Haloferula helveola: one gene and its partner. The protein of the gene in region 1 interacts with the protein of each later gene in a pairwise test. Links are inferred from orthologs where the notes say so. Each region holds a gene or a part of one and is shown on either strand. Other genes may lie near its edges.

Region 1 (4,112 bases):
TTCCCGGCGAAACCGAGTTCCTCGCATCGACCGACGAGCGTTTCCGTCCGGTCAATCTCTACAGCGCGCCGGACGGATCGTTGTACCTCGTCGACATGTATCACGGGATCATCCAGCACAAGACCTACATGACCAGCTATCTGCGGGAGCAGACGCTGTCCCGCGGTCTGGACAAACCCGGCTACGGGCACGGGCGGATCTACCGGATCCGGGCGCAAGAGGGACAACTGGAAAAGCCGGAAGACCTCGCCGGGCTCTCACCCGAAAAGCGGGTCGCGCTGCTTTCCCACCCGAATGCATGGCACCGGGAGATGGCCCAGCGTTTGATCGTCCAGAGCGATCCTTCCGTGTATGCGCCGCTGCTCCGCGACCAGATCAAGCCGGACAACGGTCTCGGTGCGATCCACTCGATCTGGTGCCTTGAGGGTCTGGGAGTCCTTGAAGCCAACGATCTACTTCCGGTTTTCACCTCGACCGAGGCGAAACTCCGCGCCAGCGCCCTGTGGGCGGCCACGCGTTTGCCGGATTCCCAGCTTGGTGCCATCGCGAGCGCGCTCGCCTCTTCAAAGGGCGACGGCGAGTCGCTTCCCTACCGAGCGAAGGTCCTTGGCAAGACCGGCGATCCTGCCGCCTTGGAAGCCCTTGCCAAGCTGCTGCTCGAATCCGGCAAGCAGCCATTCGTTCGCGAAGCGGCGGTGGCGGGCCTCTCCGGACACGAGCGGAGCTTCATCGATTCCCACCCCGAAGCCCTGAAGGACAAACAACTCAAGGGTTGGCTCGAACAAGCAGCGAAGGCTCCAAGCAAGAAGTCCGGCCCGAACCTGAAGGGCGCCGCACTCGCTTCCTATGGCCGCGGCAAAGAGCTCTACCACGGAGAAGCCGCCTGCGTCGGCTGCCACGGTGCCGACGGTGCCGGCTTGCCCAATCTCGGCCCGCCGCTTGACGGCTCCGAATGGGTCACGGGAGATCCGGAGCGCCTGCTGAAGATCCTGCTCCATGGGATGACCGGACCCGTCAAGGTCGCCGGGGAAACCTACAACCCGCCGGCCGCGATGCCCGGCCTTTCGTTCAACCCGGCGATGACCGATGCCCGTTTGGCCGACATCACGACCTACATCCGCAACGAGTGGGACAACAAAGCTTCCGCTGTGGAAGCGGGAACGGCCAAGAAAGTTCGTGCCGCTACTGCGGAACGTTCCGGCCGGCCGTGGACGGCGGACGAGTTGAAGTGAGTCACATCCCCTGCTGCCTCACCAATTCGGTAAGCTGCTTTTGGAACGACTCGATGTCCTCCGGTGACGGGCGGTAGCCGGGGGTGTCCGGGTCAAGGCCAGGACGCCCCATCTGATCGATCATCCAGATCGCACCTTCGCCGTCGGAGAACGTCACCTTGCCACTGACCATCGCACCAGGCACCGCGACGCTGTCCATCGTGACAGTGACGGAACCCCCACCTGCGGGAGCGGACTCCTCGACCACCGCCTCTTCAGGTTGGGCTTGGGGTTCCTCCTCCTTTTCTTCCTGGATCTGCACTCCGAGATCGAGCACAAGGAACCGCGCGTCCATGTAGGTGATACCCACACCGAACTCGTCCTTCAGGCGCTTTTGGAGATCGGCGATCGTCGCGCCCTCGGCGGCCCATTGATGAAGGGCGGACTTCTGGTCTTCGGTGAGTTGGCTGGCGCTGAACATTGCGGCGATTCAGAAACCCTCCAGCCGACAATCCAAGTCCAAATCGCGGATCCGGCGTCAGGAAGCGACGCCCTCCCGCCGAGCCTCGACCGCCAGACGGAAGGCCTTGCGGTCGCCATGACGGCGGATCGAGAACTTCACACATCGCCGCTGGCCCGGCTCAGGACACCATGTCGCCTGCCAGAAATAGTAGGTTTCCCCGTTCGAGGCGGACACGGCGACTTTTGAAACCCCTACCACGCCGGATGAGTTCCGCGCCGACTTCAGACAGATCCTCGGCGCCTGATCCTGCTCCTTGAGCCTCTCGACCAAGGCATCGCGCCATGCCTTCGCCGCACGATAGGACGCCCGGGATCCGCCACACTGCCGGTCGGCGAAGTACTTGCCGAACTTCTCCCCCCGACGTTGCAGCCGCACCTGCCAGCCGTGAGTGCTGGCACTCGGCAAGTCGATGCGCGCGATCGCATACGTGTCGTCAGGAGTCCACATGACGTTTCTGCAGCGGAGCATCGGCCCGCCGCAAATCCTTGTCAAACAATCGCCCCCTGAAACGCCGACGCGCCCCGTCCCGACATCGGAACGGAGCGCGTCAAAACCTTATCGAAGTGCGAATCAGACCTCTTCCACCGGAAGGTTCGACACTTCCTCGCGCATCTTTTCGGCGAGCAATGTCGAAAGGTAACGCTCGGTCGATGAGCATCCGACCGTAACAATGCGTTTCCCTTGGAACTCGGGACGCTTGGCGATCTCCATCGCCGCCCAGACATTGGCACCGGTGGAAATTCCCGCAGGCAGTCCTTCGTCCTGAGCAAGCGCCTGTGCGGTCGCGAACGCATCCTCGTTGCTCACCTGAACGGTGCCGTCGATGATGTCGACATTGAGGTTTCCGGGGATGAATCCGGCACCGATGCCCTGGATCATGTGCGGGCCCGGATCGCCACCCGAAATCACCGGGCTGGCCGAAGGCTCGACCGCGAAGGTCTTCATGTCGCAGCGGGATTTGAGCACTTCCGAGACACCGGTGATCGTTCCACCGGTTCCGACACCCGCTACGAACGCGGCGATTTCGCCACCCGTGTCCGCCCAGATCTCCTCAGCGGTCGTCTCGCGATGAACCTGAGGATTCGCAGGGTTATCGAACTGTCCTGGCCCGAAGGATCCTTCGTTCTCTTCGAGGAGCTTCTTCGACATCGCGATCGCTCCACCCATCCCCTTCGCACGGGGAGTGAGCACGAGTTCGGCGCCCAGCATCCGCAGCAGGACCCGGCGCTCGATCGACATGCTCTCAGGCATGACGAGCATGCAGCGGTAGCCCTTGGCGCGGGCAACAAAGGCGAGTGCGATCCCGGTGTTTCCCGAAGTCGGTTCGATGATGAGTCCGCCCGGCTTGAGCGAGCCATCCTTCTCGGCGGCCTCGATCATCGACTTTCCGATGCGGTCCTTCACGCTGAACAGCGGGTTGAAGAATTCCGCCTTCACGCAGATCTCGGCACCGAGATCGGCACCGACCTTGTTGAGACGGATCAGCGGGGTGTTGCCAACGGTGGCAACCATGTTCTCTGCAATAGCCATGATTGGGGTGGTTTGGGTTAGATTTGGAAATCGTTGTTGCCGGAGTCGAGGTGCAGCCCGCACTCGTATTTCTCGCCATTGAAGCGGGTGGCCTCGGCACTTTGCTCGGGATCGGCCGGTCGCGTGCTGTGCCAATCTCCCATGGTCACATAACCCTGCGACGCCAGCGGATGGGGTGGCAAGTCGTGATCATGCATGTAGGCGGAAACCTGGGCGTCCGCCCAGTCCAGGATCGGATAGACCTTGAGTGTCCGCTTCTGCGACTCCGCGAAAGGGCGGTCGGCCCGGGTGCTCGACTGGCTACGCCGTAATCCGCTCAGCCAGACCTCCGCTCCCAGCTCGGAAAGCGCGCGGGCCATCGGCTCGACCTTTGTCAGCAGGCCGTAGCGCTCCAAGCCCTCGCCTCCCTCTTCCCAAAGGCGCCCGTGCACCGCCTCCATCCGGGCCGCGCTCATCTGCGGCTGATAAACACGAAGATCGGTTCCGAAACGCTTCACCAATTCCTCCGCGTAGCGATAGGTCTCGGGGAATAGATAGCCGGTATCGATAAAGACGACCGGGACATCGGGCGCGTGCTTCGACAGGAGGTCGAGCATCACTGCCGACTGGATGCCGAAGCTCGTCGATGCCGCAAGACGACCTTCGAACCGGTCGCGTAGCAACCGGATCCGGTCGGGCGCGCTCAGGCCGGTCAGTTCGGACGTCAGGGCGTCCGCGGTTGGAGCGGTCGCTGACATGCTCAATTCTGAATGGCTTCCGGCTTGATGTTCTCGTGGAAGTCCGGCCCTTGGATGGTTTCGTTGACGTAACCGGCCCGGATCACGAAGTCCCCGAATCGCTCGCCCTCG
Region 2 (5,485 bases), 5.3 Mb from region 1 along the record:
ACGAGGATGCTCTCGCCGACCTGACCTTCACCGAGCTCGAGGAACTCAATGGCCCGATGTTCGACCGACTCGAAACCTGGTCACAGTTCTGCGTCCGCCACCTGGCGGAAGGCTAAGCCTTTCCGGGGCATCGACATTCCTGTCGATGGGCAGAGGTCTTGATCGACAGAAGCGTCGATCCTCCGAACAGAACCGCTACCACTCCTCCCCGAGCCCGTAGCGTCCGGCAAGCTCAAGCAGGTCCTCGCGCATCGGCCATTCGTCCGGACGCTCGCTGACTTCGTGGCGCTTGCTGGCACCCTTCAGCATCATGCAGCCGGTGTTGTCACCGATCGCCTTCACCTCCTCGACTTCTTCTGGAGAAAGCCGGACGTCGGGCATCACCGCGAACTCGCGAATCCGGTCTTCGATCGGACGCGCATCGTCGCCCGCCTCCTGAATGAAGGTCGGCACGACGCACTCGACGGGTTTCTGGCTAAGGTTCCAAATTGCGGCGAACTCGACCATGCTCAGGCCGTGACGCTCGGCGATCGGCTTCATCTTTTCGATCTTCTCAAGACCGTGCTCGACCCAACCTTCGGGACGATACGCCCGATGATCGCCCGGCTTGAACTCGTGACCCGGCTTCATGTCGCCGAAGAACAACCCACCGAAGTCGACCACCCGCGTCAGCACCTTGACCCCGTGCTTTTCACAAGCGGGTAGCGCCAGTCCTACCGGCCATGGTTCGAGCGGATTCAGGATGAGCATCGCCCAGTCGATCAGGTCACCGAAGTTTTCGAGGCAGTGGATCACATCCAGCGTGAAGCCGTTGGCCGGGCCGGGTGCGATGCCGAGCCGATCGCTCAGACCTTCTTCCTTCAACGCGTTCATGCCTTCCCACACCGCCGGACTGGTGTAGCCCGCCTCATCGGGATTGTGGAGCATCACGAGATCGAAGTGGTTGGTCCGGCAACGCTCGAGCGACTTCTCACAGGCCATCCGCAGGTAGGCCTTGTAGCCTTCGGGACCACGCAGTTCCGGGTCGGTGAAGCGCGGATAGCCGCGGTTCCCCTGACGCTGACCTTGGTAGAAATCGTGCCCGAGTGTCCCAACAAGACAGTAGCTGTCCCGATCGATCCCAACGAGTGCCTCGCCGAGAAGTTCGTCGGCCTTGCCGTTTCCGTACACGTCGGAGGTCACGAAGGTGCGGAAGCCCGCCTCATAGGCCGTGCGGATGCACTCCATGTAGCGCTCCTCGCTCAGCGTCTCGCCGAAGTGCATGAAGCGTCCCCCGCTCCAGGTGCCGTAAGCAGTCGTGGTCAGATCCATGCGGGGGAAATAGTTCGGATGATCGCTGCGGTCAACGGCGTGAGGGAATCCGCGGGAATTCTGAGCGGATTCGGGAACTGCCGGCCACTACTCCCTCGGTGCCCAGACCCGGGACCGGATCTCCGAAACGCTCCCCTGCATCCGCGCGCGCGGACCACTGCCGCCGTCGGAGTCGACCGTCTGGACTGACTCGTATTCCTCCCGCATCAGGAGAGGATAGAGCAGCGAGGCCCAGATCCGGCCCTGCGTGATGGTGATCTCGGAATCGACCTTACGACCGTCGAGACCCGCCTGGTCGTCGAGACTGAGTTCGCCGACCACGGAAAAGACGCCGCAGGGGTGACCTCCCACCGCTTCCTCACCTTCGAAAACGAGCTCCACGCGACCCACCACGTTGTAGGGATCGAGCACCTTGACCGAACTTCCGGTTAGCACGATGCGATCGCCGGGCTTCCACTTCCGCGAGGACGAGAACCACTGCACACGAGGATGGGCACCGGACTCCACCATCATCATCGCCACCTGATCCTTGAGCGCGTCAGCCCAGACCACCTTCTTGAAATTCGCCTCCTGCCCCATCGAACTCGGCTTCCAGCCATCCGTGGTCAGCAGGAATTCCAGACTCTCGCCCTCCAGTTCGCGTCCCCCCTGCACGTCGGCCGCCGAATTCGGTGTCGCGTCGGGAGCCTGTTGCAGATGCTCCTTGTCCTTCTCCTCAATGATCCTCCGGCTCGATTTCACCAACGTCATCCGGTAACTGCCGGGCTCCTTCACGAAGGTGACCTCTGTTTCGATCTTGTGATTGAGAACGCTGATCTCCTTGCCGAGGGCGGAAGTCTCGACCTTCCGGAAATTGTCGAACTTCCGCGTGATGTTGAGCCGACCATCAATCTGGCTCGGGTAATCCAGGTCCCGTCGGAACGTGACTCCATCGGCCGACCGCTGGACTTGGGAGGCCAACGCCGGATCAACGTCGCCGCCGGGAGCGGGAGTTGATGAGGCGATCTTTCCACCACCGCCCCCAAACAGCTTTCCGGCCTCGTCACAACCACCCAACAAGAGCAGTGCGGCAAGCAGCGGAAGGCCTCGGAAAACACTCATGAATTGCTGGGATTCAAGCACCTAACGGGCGATTTGGCGAGCGCCATCAGGAGCTCCTTTCCTGCGCCCGCCGGCAGAGCAGGCTCTGGTCCATTTCGAGCGCCGGCGAATCCTCGCCGGCCTCGCCGACAATCTGCGCCGGAACGCCGGCAACCGTGGTATGGGGAGGCACATCCGCAAGTACAACGCTGCCCGCGCCGACTTTTGCTCCTTCTCCGATCTCGACGCGTCCCAGGATTTTCGCGCCGGCTCCAAGAAGCACGCCGGATCGGACCACCGGATGCCGGTTGCCGGTCTGCTTGCCGGTGCCCCCGAGCGTCACCTCGTGCAGAATCGAGACATCGTCTTCCACGATCGCGGTTTCCCCGACGACGAAGCTGGTCGCGTGGTCGAGCAGGATTCCGCACCCGATCCGGGCTGCCGGATGGATATCCACGCCGAACACCTCACTGGCGAGACTTTGGAAATACAACGCGAGATCGCGGCGGTCCCTCGACCACAGATGGTGCGAAATGCGATAGGTCGAGATCGCCATGAACCCCTTGAAGAAGAGCAGCGGCTGCAACGGCGTATCGCAGGCCGGATCCCGTTCGACGATCGCGCAGAGATCACGGGCGATACTCCGGACCAGCGATTCGTCCTCCCGCAAAATGCCCGCCAGCAGCGGATTCAGCTCCTCCCGGGTCATGTCCTCCCGGGCGAGCTTCCGCGCCAGACGCACTCCAACCGCCGAACCAAGGCACGGCTGATCGAGAATCACCCCTTTCACCAGCATCCGCAATCCGTGCTCTTCGTCGTGCACCTTGGCCGCGGCATCCCGGATCCGCTCCCATACCTCCGCGACATCGACCGATGCCGACCGGCAGATACGGACATCCTTCGCCCTTTCCCGAGCGTCTTCGCTGTGCTGCTTTGAATCCATGCGTATCTCCCAGAAGCTCGAGTATGCGTGCCGCGCGATGGCGCAGCTCGCCCGCCGCCATGACGGGCGCACGATTACACGCCTTGAGGAGCTTGCGCAACGGGAAGCCGTGTCCGCCAATTTTCTGGTACAGATACTCAATGACCTCCGGCGGGGCCAACTGATTGAGAGCCGCCGCGGCAAGGGCGGCGGATATCTGCTCGGCCGACAACCGGATGCGATCTCGCTGCTCGACATCGTCGAGGCGGTCGAACCGTCGCTGCTCGCGACATCGACGCAGCCGGAAGGCGATTGCGGAGCGGCTGTGAAGCGCGCGTGGGAGTCCGTGACCACCGCCACTCGCGAACAGCTTGCCGCCATTCCCCTCAAACAGCTCGCCGAACGCGGAGGCGAGCCGATGTACTACATCTGAAGCCGGTCAATCCCGGCTCCTGCCCGGCGTGACTTCCATCACCACGTCGACCGTGCCACGTCGCACCTTGACTTGGACCGACACCTCCGGGCGAAGAAGGTAGAAGGCGTTCACCGCGTCTCCGTAGTCGCGAATCCGACGCCGGTTGATTTCCAACAACACATCGCCGGCCTTCACACCGGCCCTACCTGCCGGCGAATCCGCTACCACCCGGCCAATCTCTGGCGGATCGGCGCCCGGCTGCAGCGTCAGACCGACCCATCCACGGGTGACGGAGCCGGTGCGGGCGCTCTCCAGCACATGATTCAGAACCTCGGCGGGAATCGCATAGATCGAGTCCTCGTCCGCAGGCCGGTGAGCGACCGCCGCAACCAAGCCCGAAGCATCGAGAAGAGGAGTGCCCGGCTGAGGAGCCGGACCATCGCCGTGACCGAGACGCAGCAGGGTAAACGGCAGGAAACGACCCCCGATTTCCTCAACCTGCGCCTCAATTCTCAGGCTGCCAGCCGCACCGGGAAGCTTGAGCACACCGCCCGCGGGAGCCTGACGGGAAAGATTCCAACCCGTTCCCAGCGGCGCGCTCGAACGGAAAACCACAAGTCGTGAAACCGGATCGACCACGGTTTGCGTGATGGGGCTCGGGGCTCCCACAAGCTGCACTTGCTTCGGATCTTTCCCGGCCACCGCGAGACCGATCGCTTCATGGCCACCCTGAATCACGAACGCAGCGGCGGATGGCGACTCGGAGCCGAAGCGGGTCTGCAACATGTCACCGCCAAGGCAGACGGCGATGCATCCAAAGAAGACGCCCGCGGCGACGGCACGCCGGGTTTTCCCGAGGGGGGACATCCGAAAGCGCCGCTCTTAGAACTCCTGCTCTCCGATCTTCCCTTCGGAAGACGGACGGAGATCAAGCTCGTCGAGCTGGGTCGGAGCCACATTCTCGACCGGGGCGACCACACGATGGTCAACGGCTTCCGGAACGATGGACTCCACTTCCTGACCGCGGGGCATCGAAATCACGATGGCGAGCACTGCGGCGTAGGCTACTCCGGCACCGTAGGCCCACTTCGCCAGACCCGGCTCGGACAGCCAGTCGGTGAAGCGCTGCCACAGGACCGAAACCCGGCTCCCCCGAACCGCCTCTTCACGGCGGCGTTGGTGGAACTCGCGAAGGAAATCCTCCATGTAACTCTCAGGCGGCCCTTCGTGGCGCTTGAGAGCAAGTAGGTTTCCGATCTCTTGGTCGCTGATTTTCACGGCGGCGAATAGTTAAAGAATCTAAACTTTTAACCAAAATGCAAGGATTTTTTAAAATCTCTGTTCCCAGAAGTCTTGCAAGTAGGTCTGAAGGTGCTGGTGGGCATAATGGAGACGTGATCGGACCGTCCCCACCGAAACCTTCAGGATCTTCGCGATCTCGGCGTGTGGCAGGCCCTGCACGTCGAACAGTGTCACCACCGTTCTGTGGGATTCAGACAGGCTCTGCATCGCTTCGTTCAATCTTTTCTGCAGTTCGTGGACATTCGCCTGCCGCTCCGGGTCGGCATCCCGACCCGTATCCACCAGTGCCGGATCCTGGTGAACCGACGAATCCATCTCGTTCAGACTCAGCCCCGTGCGCCGCTTCCGTTTTTTGAGGAAGTTGAGGGTCATGTTGACCGCGATCTGGTAAATCCAAGTGTAGAACGTGGACTTTCCCTTGAATTTCGGCAGCGAATGATAGGCCCGGGCAAAGA

What was found. Proteins that work in one complex are often made in the same cells at the same time.
Region 2: the proteins of cysK (region 1) and cysE interact in binary tests that used the Escherichia coli proteins (3 or more experiments, as listed by UniProt). The link is inferred for Haloferula helveola from one-to-one orthologs.

Annotation. Positions count from the first base shown.
Region 1 is NZ_AP024702.1:5,350,663-5,354,774, forward strand. What follows is about bases 1,285-4,112. They hold cysK (cysteine synthase A), read right to left. Parts: upstream 3,265-4,112; coding sequence 2,305-3,264; downstream 1,285-2,304. Other genes in these bases: HAHE_RS20405 (hypothetical protein), read right to left, coding at 1,285-1,692; HAHE_RS20410 (hypothetical protein), read right to left, coding at 1,750-2,202; HAHE_RS20420 (phosphoadenylyl-sulfate reductase), read right to left, coding at 3,282-4,001; HAHE_RS20425 (NADPH-dependent assimilatory sulfite reductase hemoprotein subunit), read right to left, coding at 4,004-4,112. In the rest of the region: HAHE_RS20400 (DUF7133 domain-containing protein), read left to right, coding at 1-1,232; more of HAHE_RS20405, read right to left, coding at 1,234-1,284.
Region 2 is NZ_AP024702.1:66,814-72,298, forward strand. What follows is about bases 1,397-4,312. They hold cysE (serine O-acetyltransferase), read right to left. Parts: upstream 3,335-4,312; coding sequence 2,459-3,334; downstream 1,397-2,458. Other genes in these bases: HAHE_RS00260 (hypothetical protein), read right to left, coding at 1,399-2,412; HAHE_RS00270 (Rrf2 family transcriptional regulator), read left to right, coding at 3,333-3,746; HAHE_RS00275 (PDZ domain-containing protein), read right to left, coding at 3,753-4,312. Also shown: HAHE_RS00250 (hypothetical protein), read left to right, coding at 1-116; HAHE_RS00255 (aldo/keto reductase), read right to left, coding at 196-1,311; more of HAHE_RS00275, read right to left, coding at 4,313-4,514; HAHE_RS00280 (hypothetical protein), read right to left, coding at 4,611-5,006; HAHE_RS00285 (sigma-70 family RNA polymerase sigma factor), read right to left, coding at 5,058-5,485.